3 regions of the Mesorhizobium sp. M0571 genome follow, and region 3 is predicted to be linked to each of the others. Evidence: predicted binding sites of a transcription regulator. Region 3 holds the regulator's gene; each other region holds the start of a gene.

Region 1 (4,144 bases), on a different contig from region 3:
TCTTGGCGCGATGGAGTGCCGTATCGGCATGGCTGATCAGGCCGGCCTGGTCTTCGGCATCCAGCGGAAAGAAGGCGATGCCGATGCTGGCCGAGACAAGACCGTAGCCGACTGAAACTCTGTTTTCCTCCCGGATCGCAGCCAGCACATCCTCGGCTATGCGACCCGCGGCCAGTGGGTCGGGGAGGTTCGGAGCTATGATGGCAAATTCGTCGCCGCCGAGGCGCGCGAGCATCTGTCCGTGGCGCGGGATGCCGGAAATGCAGTGCGCCAGCTTCTGCAGCATGGCGTCGCCGGCGCTGTGGCCATAGAGGTCGTTGACTTGCTTGAACCGGTCGAGGTCAAGCAGCAGGAGCGCCAGATATCCATCCTTGCCGCTACGATCCATCGATGCGATTTCCGCTTCGAGCCGGGAAGAAAAGCTTCGGCGATTGGCAAGCCCGGTAAGTGGGTCGAAATGTGCGAGGCGGAGGATCTCTTCTTCCGCCTTTTTGCGCTCGCGGACGTCGCGAACGGCAAGCACTGTATGAGGCCTGCCGCAGTACGTGATCTTCCTGGCGATCAGCTCGACAGGAATTCTCGTGCCGTCGCTGCCCCTCAATTTCGCTTCCTGCGCCTGCTCGCCGAAGCCGGATATATCGGCTGTGCTCCGTTCGTCGAAAAGGTCGCCGAGCTGCATCGTGTTCAGGGTGGCTGTCGCCGTGCCCGTCAGTTTCGCCATGCTGTCATTGGCGCTGACGATGCGGGTGCCATCGCAAACGATCAGACCTTCGACAGCGGCATTGGCGAGATCGTGCATGCGATCGGCCTCGAGCTTCTGGCCGCGAAAACGCAGGTCGATCCACAGGGCGGCGCCCGACAGCACAAGGATTACCAGGCTGGCGACTGCTGCGGCAAACGCCTGGGAAACGGGGTCGATTGAATGTTCGGATATTTCAATCGAGGAATCCGGAAAGATCGACACTGCGGCCATCGCGATGAAATGCAAGCTGCAGATCGCCAGCGTCAAAAGCACGGCGCCGCCGAGCGTCGCGAGCGCGGATGGGCGACGCAAGACGACAAGAAGCGCCACTGCCGCGAGCGTCCCGCCGGCCAGAAGCGATATCGCGACAAGGGGCAGGTTCCACACGATCCGGCCTTCCACCTCGAATGCCGCCATGCCGATGTAGTGCATCGTCGCGATGGCGCCACCGAGAATGGCGCCGCCGACGAGGAAATGGTCGATGCCGCGGCGCAAGGTGGCAACCCACATCCCAAGCGCGGTCAGGATGACGGCGGCGGCAAGCGAAAAGGCGGATAATCCCGGATTGTATGCGTTTGGTATTCCCGGCGTAAACGCAGTCATGGCGATGAAATGCGTCGCCCATATGCCGAACCCGGTCGAAGTTGCGGCGATCATCAGCCAGACAAGCCGATTTCGGTCGGTCGATCGGCCGACATGCTTAAGGAGATTAACTGCTGAGAAGCAGGAAATGCCGCAGACGAGGGCGGCAAGTGCGACCAGTCTCAGGTCGTGCTGACTTACAATACAGTTATAGACCGTCAGCATCCTGGGTTCACTCGGTCTGCCAAAAAAACAGGGGAGGTGTGACTGATTAGCCCTTGGAGATTTTAACGAATGGTTAACCCGCGGGTCATGAGGCGGGTCTTTTCGGGGGAAACCAGACAAGTGCATGCCGCTCTGCCGAGAGGGGCGGTGGTGCAGTCCCCTGACGCCGCGCTTTCGGTAGCGAGCGCACTTTAGTCGGAAACGATGTTCATTGATCCGCAACAAAACCGTTGTCCGATTGTCATCAGCGCCACATATTGGCTTTGCGGAAGCGCCCCTTTCGCCAATGACAAACGGGAGATGAAACATGAAGTTCTTCGGCTTCGCGGCCGGTATTGCCGCCACCTTGACCCTGCTTTCCACCACCTCCGCCTTCGCCGTCACGCAGATCAGCTGGTGGCACGCCATGACCGGTGCCAACGCCGAGGTCGTCGACAAGATCTCCAAGGATTTCAACGCCAGCCAGAGCGACTATGAGCTCGTTCCGGTGTTCAAGGGCACCTATCCGGAGACGCTGAATGCGGGCATAGCGGCCTTCCGCGCCGGACAGGCGCCCGATATCCTCCAGGTGTTCGACGTCGGTACCGGCGTGATGATGGCGGCCGAGGGTGCGATCAAACCGGCGGCCGATGTGCTGACCAGTGCTGGGATGACCTTCGACAAGAGCCAGTATCTGCCCGGCATCGTCGGCTATTATTCGAAGCCGGACGGCACCATGCTGTCCTTCCCCTACAACTCCTCCTCGCCGATCCTCTACTACAACAAGGACATCTTCCAGAAGGCCGGCCTCGACGTGAACAGCCCGCCCAAGACCTGGAACGAGGTGTGGGAAGCTGCCAAGAAGATCAAAACGAGCGGCGCCGCCCCTTGCGGCTACACCTCGACCTGGCTGACCTGGATCCATCTGGAGAATTTCGCAGCGTGGAATGACGTGCCTTGGGCTACCCAGCAGAATGGCCTGGCCGGAGGTGATGTCGAACTCAAGATCAATGCGCCGATTTTCGTCAACCACTTCCAGGCGCTCGCTGACTTGGCCAAGGACGGCACATTCAAGTATGGCGGACGCACCTCCGAAGCCAAGCAGATATTCCTCGCCGGCGAATGCGGCATCTTCACCGAATCGTCAGGCGGCCTCGGCGACATCGTCAAGTCCGGCATGAACTATGGCATCGGCCAGCTTCCCTACGATACCGACGCCAAGGGCGCACCACAGAACACCACGCCGGGCGGTGCCAGCCTGTGGGTGTTCGGCAACAAGTCGGACGAGGAATACAAGGGCGTCGCGGCCTTCTTTGCCTATCTGTCCAAGACAGATGTGCAGGAATATCTGCACCAGAAGTCGGGATACCTGCCAGTGACGCTTGCGGCATACGAGGCGACTAAGAAATCAGGCTTCTATGACAAACACCCCGGCCGCGAGACACCCATCCTGCAGATGACGGGCAAGGCGCCGACCGACAACTCGAAGGGCGTGCGCCTGCCGAATCTGCCGCAGGTGCGTGATATCCAGAACGAGGAGCTCGAGAAGATGCTGGCCGGCCAGCAAACCGCTCAGCAGGCGCTCGACAATGCGGTCACGCGCGGCAACGCCGCGATCAAGGAAGCGCTGGAGAACTGACGGGATTATCTCGGTTAGTCGGTTGGAATATCGCCCACGCGAGCTCGCGTGGGCGATACCTGAATAGCGAGGGAAATCAGCCTGTCTCCACGCGTCGTCTTTCCCAACAAGATCCTGCCCTACCTGCTGGTGGCGCCACAACTCGCCATAACACTGGTTTTCTTCTATTGGCCGGCCGGTCAGGCGCTTTACCAGTCGATGCTCAGGCAAGACCCGTTCGGGCTGAGGAGCCGGTTTGTCTGGTTTGCCAATTTCCGGAAGGTGCTGGCCGATCCGGCCTACCTCAACTCGATCAAGGTCACGGTGGTGTTCTCTCTTGCGACCGCGATCGTTGCCATGGTTGTGGCCCTGCTGCTCGCGGTCATGGCCGAGAAGGCCGTGCGCGGCAAAGGCCTCTACCGCACACTGTTGATATGGCCATATGCCGTGGCGCCGGCGATTGCCGGCATGCTGTGGCTTTTTCTGTTCAATCCTTCGATCGGGTCGTTGGCTTATTTGCTGAGAAGCCTCGGCATCGCGTGGGATCCGCTGCTCAACGGCACCCACGCCATGATCCTGCTGGTGTCGGCGGCTGCCTGGAAGCAGATCAGTTACAATTTCCTGTTCTTCGTTGCCGGCCTGCAGGCGGTGCCGAAAACGCTGATCGAGGCGGCGGCCATGGATGGCGCCGGCGAGACCAAGCGCTTCTGGACTATCGTCTTCCCGCTGCTTGCGCCGACAACCTTTTTCCTGCTGGTCGTCAACACGGTCTATGCCCTGTTCGACACGTTCGGCATCGTTCATGCCGTCACCGGCGGCGGGCCGGGCAAGACGACCGAGACGCTGGTCTACAAGGTCTACAATGACGGCTTCGTCAATCTGATCCTCGGCGATTCGGCGGCGCAGTCGGTCATCCTGATGGCCATCGTCATTGCGCTTACTGCTATCCAGTTCCGCTACGTGGAACGCAAAGTCCATTACGGTTGAGGGCAGCGATG
Region 2 (4,144 bases), on a different contig from region 3:
CTCCGTAGCGCCAACGTCGAGTAACGCTCCTTCGTTTTCGTCCTCGCCGCAGGGAGATCATGTCAGGTTTGCCCCTCATTGCCCTGCCGGGCATTTCTCGCCGTATAGTGACGGGAGAAAGACGCCTTCACAAAAGTTTCGCCAATTGCCAGCGTTGCAGAAAGTGCGGCGAGGTCGCGGCCCCTATTGTCTGAAGCGATTGCGCAGCTGCGCCGCCGCTGCTCGCCGCCCGAAAATACCGCTTGCGAAACGCAATCAGTCAAGCTAGAAAATTACCGATTGCAAATCACAACTGGTTAGGAGGAAATCATGCCCAAGCTGACTGTCAAAGCTTTCACCCTGTCGATCGACGGCTTCGGCGCCGGTCCCGATCAGGATCTGAAGAACCCGCTGGGTGTCGGCGGGGAAGCCCTGCACAAATGGATGATCGGCACCCGAACCTTCCGCGACATGTTTGGCAAAGATGGCGGGACCACGGACACGGACGACGCGTTCGCGGCGCGCAGTTTCGAAAATATCGGGGCGTGGATCCTGGGCCGCAACATGTTCGGGCCGATCCGCGGACCCTGGAAGGATGAAAGCTGGAAAGGCTGGTGGGGGGACAATCCGCCCTATCATGTGCCGGTCTTCGTGCTCACGCATCATCCGCGGGACCCTATCGTCATGGAGGGCGGCACGACCTTCTATTTCGTGACCGACGGTATCCACTCAGCGCTGGAAAAGGCGAAAGCAGCGGCTGACGGCAAGGATGTACGGCTGGGCGGTGGCGTCGCCACGATCCGGCAATATCTCCAGGAAAAGCTCATCGACGACATGCATCTGGCGATATCGCCAATGCTGCTCGGCTCAGGCGAGAACCTTTTTGCCGGCATTGACATGCTCAAGCTCGGCTACCGGTGCAGCGACCAGGTTGCGACGTCGAATGCAACGCACGTCATCATCAAGCGCGCCTAGCTTGTTGCAGGGCGCCGCCACTGAGGCAGCGCCTTCCTCGCTCGTTTACTCAGTATTTCTCCGGCACATACAGCTCGCGCGGCAGCACCTGGCGCTCGTATTCGGGATTGAAGACGCGCTCCGGTAGCGTGATCTCCTCGTGCGGCACCTCTTCATAGGGCATTTGCTTGAGGAGATGGTCGATACAGTTCAGCCGTGCCCGCTTCTTGTCGTTGCCCTCGACGATGAACCACGGGGCTTCGGGAATGTTGGTGCGGGCGAATGTCTCTTCCTTGGCCTTGGTGTACTGTTCCCAGCGCACGCGCGACTGCAGGTCCATCGGCGACAGTTTCCACTGCTTCATCGGGTCGTGGATGCGCATTAGGAAGCGCATCTGCTGCTCCTCGTCGGTGATGGAGAACCAGTATTTGACCAGCGTGACACCGGAACGGACCAGCATGCGTTCGAAATCCGGCACGTCGCGGAAGAACTGCTCGGCCTGATCCGGCTGGGCAAAGCCCATCACCCGCTCGACGCCGGAGCGGTTATACCAGGAGCGGTCGAACAGCACGATCTCGCCGCCGGCCGGCAGATGCGGAACGTAGCGCTGGAAATACCATTGCGACTTCTCCCGCTCGGTCGGCGCCGGAAGTGCTACGACGCGGCAGATACGCGGATTGAGCCGCTGGGTGATGCGCTTGATGACGCCACCCTTGCCCGCCGAGTCGCGGCCCTCGAAGACCACGACGAGCTTCTTCTTGTGATAGGCGACCCAGGACTGCAGCTTGATCAATTCGGATTGCAGCGTGATGAGATCGCGAAAATATTGCAGGCGGTCGATCGATGGCGGATGTGCATCCTTGTAGATCTTGGCGATCTCCATCGACAGCGCCGGCTCCGAGATTTCCAGCTCATAGTCTTCGTCGAGCGTGTCGGCGAGTTCCGCTTCGAGCCAGTCCCTGGCCGGGGAATTCTGTTTTGTCTCGGTCATTTGCGCCGCTCCGCTTACAGCCGCCAGACGCTCTGCCGCCCGGCCGGGCGGCCGGAAAACAAAGCGCCGAACCGAAATTACTATAGGCCGGCAATGACGGTTTTATTGCAGCCCACCCTGCGCCGGCTGCGCGTCCAATCCGCAAGATGTGATCGATCTTGCCCCTGCAGCATGGGAGACAAGCGGCACGAATTGTCCTACAAATGCCCGGTTCATTCAGGGCTGACGCTTGAAGCGCGGCCTTTTCCAATAAATCGTGAGGATACGACATGGAATACCGCACTCTCGGCCATTCCGGGCTGAAGGTCTCGACGCTGACCATGGGCACCATGACCTTCGGCGGCGGCGGCGCGTTTTCGGCGGTCGGCAAGACCGATCTCGACGAGGCGCGCCGGATGATCGACCTTTGCATCGACACCGGCATCAATGTCATCGACACCGCCAACGTCTATTCGAACGGGCTGTCGGAAGAGATCATCGGCGAGGCGCTCGGCGGCAAGCGCAAAGGCGACGTGCTGATCGCCTCCAAGGCGCGCATGCGGATCGGCAAAGGCCCTAATGATGAAGGCCTGTCGCGCTACCATCTGATCCGCGAATGCGAGAGGAGCCTGAAGCGGCTCAGAACCGATGTCATCGACATCTATTTCCTGCACGAGTGGGATGGCCTGACACCACTCGAGGAAACCATTGCCGCGCTAGACACTCTGGTCACGCAGGGCAAGGTTCGCTACGTCGGCTGTTCCAATTATTCGGGCTGGCAAGTAATGAAGGGACTCGGCATCGCCGACCGTCAGCACCAGCCGCGCTTCGTTACCCAGCAAATCCATTACACGCTGGAAGCGCGCGAAGCCGAGTATGAATTGTTGCCGATCTCGGTCGACCAGGGGCTCGGTGTGCTGGTCTGGAGCCCGCTCGCCGGCGGATTGCTGTCCGGCAAATACCGCCGCGACCAGCCGACCGCCCGCCAGCTCAGCGGCTGGTCGGAACCGCCGATCCGCGACGAGGACCGGCTGTGGCGGATCGTCGATGTGCTGATCGACGTCGGCAACAACCATGGCGTGTCGGCGGCGCAGGTGGCGCTTGCCTGGCTGCTCGGCCGGCCCGCTGTCAGCTCGCTGGTGATCGGCGGACGAACCGAAGCGCATTTCAAGGACAATATCGCTGCTGCAAGCCTGGTGCTTGCCGATGAGGAGCGCACACGCCTCGACGCGGTCAGCAGGCCACCCGTGCTCTATCCCTACTGGCACCAGCAGTTCACGGCGAAGGACCGGTTCGGTCCGGCCGATCTGGTTCTCGACCGGGACGGCGCCTGAAAAACGGGCTGAAGCCGGACTCCCGGAACTGCGCTGAGATATGGAGCCGATCGTGCCCTGCGGTGTTGTATTTGTGGCTCAATGCTCCTAGGCAAGGGCCAAGCACAATGAAAGGAAACGATATGGCGCGAGCACCGAACTACGGTCAGGAACGCAAGGAACGCGACCGGCAGAAGGCTGCCAAGAAGGCGGAAAAGCAGGCTGCCAAAGTCGCGGCCAAGGAACGGTCGACGCCCGAGGACGAAAGCGAGTCCCAAACCAAAACCGAAACGGCAGAGTGATGAGATCCGGCCCGCCAGGCGGGCCGGATCTCGGTCAAGTCCCGCTATGCCTTAGGCGGGCGCCTTGTCGCTGACGAAGACGTTCACTTCGCGGGCGGCGGCAATGAAGGCCCGTCTTGCGTTCATGGCCGGCTTGTCGCCGGCCAGCGCATCGTGACAGGCCTGCAGCGCTTCGCGATGCTTGGGGCTGCGCTTGCCGGGCCAATTGTTGAGGAGGTAGTCGGAAGCCTCGCGAGCCGTACGCAAGAGCTGGTTGCTTCCCGCCGCGCCCTTGACGGTCACGGGTGTGTCAAATCGATTGTTTTCCATCGCCGCTCTTACGCCATCAGCATTTGCGAAGCGAGACCGAAAGTAGCTTTCTTCGCTCATCTGCCTTTTTCGTGATCAATGGCCGCGGATCCGGACTCAGGCGACGACGGCAAATCCCCTGGCGCGCAGGCCGCGCCGGTCGTTGCGCAGCGACGTTACCAGCCGGTCGCGGCTGCCGACGATATGGGCTGAAAGCAGGCGGGCAGCCCCATCGGCATCGCCTGCCCGCACCGCCGATAGGATGGCATGGTGTTCTGCCCAGGCACGGCCAAGTGCCGCCTCGTCGCGAACCTCGAGCCATCGGGCGCGCGACAGCC
Region 3 (4,144 bases):
CGAAGGTCAGGTAAAAGACGTCTTTGTTCTCGATCAGCCGGTCGTAGCCGACGACCGGAATACCTTCGTCCAGCGCCTTCTGCACAGCCGGCCCGATCGCCGAGGCGTCCTGCGCCAGGATGATCAGTGCGTTGGCACCCTGCGAGATCAGGCTCTCGACGTCGGTGAGCTGCTTGCCCGGGTTGGACTGTGCATCGGCGGAAATATACTTGTCGCCGGCGGCCTCGATGGCGGCCTTCATTGCGGCTTCGTCGGTCTTCCAGCGCTCCTCCTGGAAATTCGACCACGAAACGCCGATGACCTTGTCCTTAGCCTGCGCCACCGACGCGAGCGTCAGCGTCATGGCGACACCCGCCAGAATGGCGGTCGTGAATTTCTTCATCATATCCTCCCTGCGCCGCGTACGGCGTGACCAATTGGCCCAAAGACCAGCTAGAGGCGTTAATTTTTTCGAGCCTCGAAAAAATACTGACCCGATCTCCGGCTGCTGTCAACATCGATTCTGATGGATTTTGATGACTCTCCGAGTTTTTTCGAGTGTCGGAATAAACGATGACAGCGCCGCCGGCATCTGACACTATTTGCCTGTATCTGACACTATTTGTCGGACATTACCGACGGCTTCCGGTTCATGAGCGGCCGCGGCAACCGGGAGGAAAGCAAAACGATGTCGGTCGGAATCCGCCATGACGATTTGCGCCGGCGCAACCGGGCGATGGTGATCTCGGCGGTGCGCCGGGCCAGCCAGCCGTCGCGTACGGAGATCGCTGCAACCACCGGCCTCAGCCATTCGACCATATCGGCGATCTCCTCCGACCTGATACGGGAAGGCATCCTCGCCGAGAGCAAGGCAAACGAGCCCGTTTCGTTGAAACGCGGTCGTCCGCAGGTCGGCCTCGCCCTCAACCCGGAAGCGGCGGCGGTGCTGACCGTGGTGTTGTCGCTGAATTTCCTGTCGGCCGCCATCATCGACTATGCGGGACAGGTGGTCGTCGAGGAACAGCGCCGGCTGGACACGCTGACCATGCCGCGCGACGAGCTGATCCGCGAATGCATGGCCATCGTCCGGCGCCGGCTGGAAGATCCAGACCTTGACGTCCGCAGTGTCGCCCGCATCGCCCTGGCGATTCAGGGAATTACCGACTCCCCTGCACGCGCCATGCTGTGGTCGCCGATCACGCCGCAGACGGACATCGCCTTTGCCGACATGCTGGAAGACGAATTCGGCATCCCGGCCACGGTGGAGAACGATTGCAATATGATGGCGGTGGCTTTGCGCTGGCGCGATCCGGATCGCTATCGCGACGACTTCATCGCCATCCTGCTTTCGCACGGCATCGGCATGGGGCTGGTGCTGAAGGGCGAGCTGTTCACCGGCACGCATTCCTCGGGCGGCGAGTTTGGCCACATGATCCATCGTCCAGGCGGCGCGCTCTGCCGTTGCGGGCGGCGCGGCTGCATCGAGGCCTATGCAGGCAATTACGCCATCTGGCGCAACGCTACGGGGATGAGCGAAGACAGCAAACCGGTCGCCGACGTCAGCGACGCCGACATGCGCGCGTTGGCGGCCCGGGCCCGCGAGAAGGATGGGCCGGAACGCGAGGCCTACCGCAGGGCCGGCGAAGCGCTGGGTTTCGGTCTCGGCTCGTTGTTCGCGCTGATCGATCCAGCACCGGTCGCGATGGTCGGCGTCAGTGCCGCCGCCTTCGATCTGATCGAGCCGGCCTTGCGCAAGGCCATCGCCCAGACCGCCGGTGGCCAGCATTCGAGCTCGATCTCCTTCGACACCGAGCCGAACGAATTGCCGCTGATCCGCGAAGGCTGCGCGATGCGGGCGTTAAGCTTCGTCGACCAGGAGATTTTCGCGCCGGGCGCGCAAATGAGGCCCGGCATCAGAAAGAACGTAGCCTGACCAGGCAGGTCAATCTTCCCTGATCGCATAGCCGGCACCGCGGATGGTGCGGATGACATCCGGCATGCGGCCGTTATTGACGGCTTTGCGCAGCCGCCCGACATGCACGTCGACGGTGCGTTCGTCGATGTAGATCGTCTCGCCCCAGACATTATCGAGCAACTGGCTGCGCGAGAAGACGCGGCCGGGATGCCGCATCATGAATTCGAGCAGCCGGAATTCGGTCGGCCCGAGCCGGATTTCGCTCTTCTTGCGATAGACCCTGTGCGATTCGCGATCGAGCACGATGTCGCCGACCTTCAGCACGCTGGACAGCACTTCCGGCTTGGCGCGGCGCAGCAGCGCCTTGACCCTGGCCATGAATTCCGGTGTCGAAAACGGTTTGACCAGATAGTCGTCGGCGCCGGTCGAAAGACCGCGCACCCGGTCGCTCTCCTCGCCGCGCGCGGTCAGCATGATGATCGGCAGCCGCTCGGTTTCGGGGCGCACCCGCAACCGTCGGCAGAGCTCGATGCCGGAAACCGCTGGTATCATCCAGTCGAGCACCAGAAGATCGGGCACATTCTCCTGCAAACGGATCTCGGCTTCGTCGCCGCGTGTCACCACCTCGACCTGGTAGCCTTCGGATTCGAGATTGTAGCGGAGCAGCACACCCAACGGCTCCTCGTCCTCCACCACCATTATGCGTGGTGCGATCATCGGCTGGGCACCCCCATCATGTCACCGGTGCGGACATTGTCGTTTCGTCCTGCTTCGGACGATTGACAGGCAATTGCTCGCCGGTCAGCACATAATACGCATTTTCGGCGATGTTGGTGACATGGTCGCCGATCCGCTCCAGATTCTTGGCGCAGAACAGCAGATGCGTGCAAGCGGTGATGTTGCGCGGGTCTTCCATCATGTACGTCAACAGCTCGCGGAACACGGACGTGTATTTGACGTCGATGCGCTCGTCGGCGGCGCGTAGCTTGGCCAGCGCGGCCGCATCGCCGGCAGCATACTCCTCGATGACGCCCTGCACCTGGATGAGCACCAGCTGCGCCATCGCATCGATGGAATGCGATAGGTCGCGCGGCGTGACGCTGAGGCCGACCGCACTCACACGCTTGGCGATATTCTTGGCAAGGTCGCCGATGCGTTCGAGGTCGCCGGCCATGCGGATCGCCCCGACGACATGGCGCAGATCGTGGGCCATCGGCTGGCGCTTGGCGATCAGGGTGATGGCGCGGTCGTCCAGTTCGCGTTGACGCGCATCCATGATGGCGTCGTCCGAAACAACGCGCTGCGCCAGCGCATTGTCGGAATTCAACAGGGCCTTGGTCGCCCCGCCGACCATCGAACCGGCGAGGTCGGCCATGTCGCGGATCAGCTTGCTGATCTGCTCGAGATCCTCGTCGAAAGACGCGACTGTATGTTCGGCCATGATATTGTCCTCGTCTGCGTGATCGGCACCGCTCAGCCGAAGCGGCCGGTGATGTAGTCCTGCGTGCGCTTCTCGCGGGGCGACGTGAAGATCTTCTCGGTCCGGTCGAACTCGACCAGCTCACCCAGATACATGAAGGCAGTCTGGCGCGACACGCGCGCCGCCTGCTGCATGTTGTGAGTGACGATGACGATCGTGTAGTCGGCTTGCAATTCGTCGATCAGTTCCTCGATCTTGGCGGTCGACAGCGGGTCGAGGGCCGAGGCCGGTTCGTCGAGCAGAATGACTTCCGGCTTCACTGCCACGGTGCGGGCAATGCAGAGCCGCTGCTGCTGGCCGCCGGAGAGGCTCAAGCCGCTGGCGTTGAGCTTGTCCCTGACCTCGCCCCAAAGCGCGGCACGCTTCAACGCCTGTTCGACGCGGCCGTCCATCTCGGACTTGCCGAGATTCTCGTAGAGCCTGACGCCGAAGGCGATGTTCTCGTAGATCGACATGGGGAACGGCGTCGGCTTCTGGAACACCATGCCGATCTTGGTCCTGAGCAGGTTGAGATCCTGCGACCGGTCGAGAATGTTCTTGCCGTCGAGCAGGACCTGGCCCTCGGCTGTCTGTTTCGGGTAGAGCTCGTAGATGCGGTTGAAGACGCGCAGCAGCGTCGACTTCCCGCAGCCCGAAGGCCCGATGAAGGCCGTGACACTGCGCTCGGGCAGCGACAGGCTGATGTCCTTCAGCGCCTTGCTCTGGCCGTAGTAGAAGTTGAGGTTCTTGACCTCGATCTTCGTCTTCTCGGCGACCGTTTCGGTCATCGT

Evidence for each region. The regulator PhoB, encoded in region 3, activates phosphate uptake and scavenging genes when phosphate is short. The targets are predictions, from matches to a motif close to TGTCATNNANCTGTCAT.
Region 1: the regulator PhoB is predicted to act here: its motif matches at 1,778-1,794, upstream of ugpB (sn-glycerol-3-phosphate ABC transporter substrate-binding protein UgpB).
Region 2: the regulator PhoB is predicted to act here: its motif matches at 2,018-2,034, upstream of ppk2 (polyphosphate kinase 2).

What each region holds. Positions count from the first base shown of each region.
Region 1 is NZ_JAMYQT010000026.1:35,144-39,287, forward strand. Features, by position in the region: gene NKI85_RS25665 (bifunctional diguanylate cyclase/phosphodiesterase) at 1-1,549, opposite strand, end outside; gene ugpB (sn-glycerol-3-phosphate ABC transporter substrate-binding protein UgpB) at 1,857-3,167, shown strand; gene ugpA (sn-glycerol-3-phosphate ABC transporter permease UgpA) at 3,249-4,133, shown strand; gene ugpE (sn-glycerol-3-phosphate ABC transporter permease UgpE) at 4,142-4,144, shown strand, end outside.
Region 2 is NZ_JAMYQT010000008.1:161,931-166,074, reverse strand. Features, by position in the region: gene NKI85_RS12610 (dihydrofolate reductase family protein) at 310-954, shown strand; gene ppk2 (polyphosphate kinase 2) at 1,004-1,924, opposite strand; gene NKI85_RS12600 (aldo/keto reductase) at 2,194-3,237, shown strand; gene NKI85_RS12595 (hypothetical protein) at 3,360-3,518, shown strand; gene NKI85_RS12590 (DUF982 domain-containing protein) at 3,570-3,827, opposite strand; gene NKI85_RS12585 (GntR family transcriptional regulator) at 3,924-4,144, opposite strand, start outside.
Region 3 is NZ_JAMYQT010000001.1:409,117-413,260, reverse strand. Features, by position in the region: gene xylF (D-xylose ABC transporter substrate-binding protein) at 1-382, opposite strand, end outside; gene NKI85_RS02025 (ROK family protein) at 668-1,912, shown strand; gene phoB (phosphate regulon transcriptional regulator PhoB) at 1,922-2,611, opposite strand; gene phoU (phosphate signaling complex protein PhoU) at 2,628-3,335, opposite strand; gene pstB (phosphate ABC transporter ATP-binding protein PstB) at 3,368-4,144, opposite strand, start outside.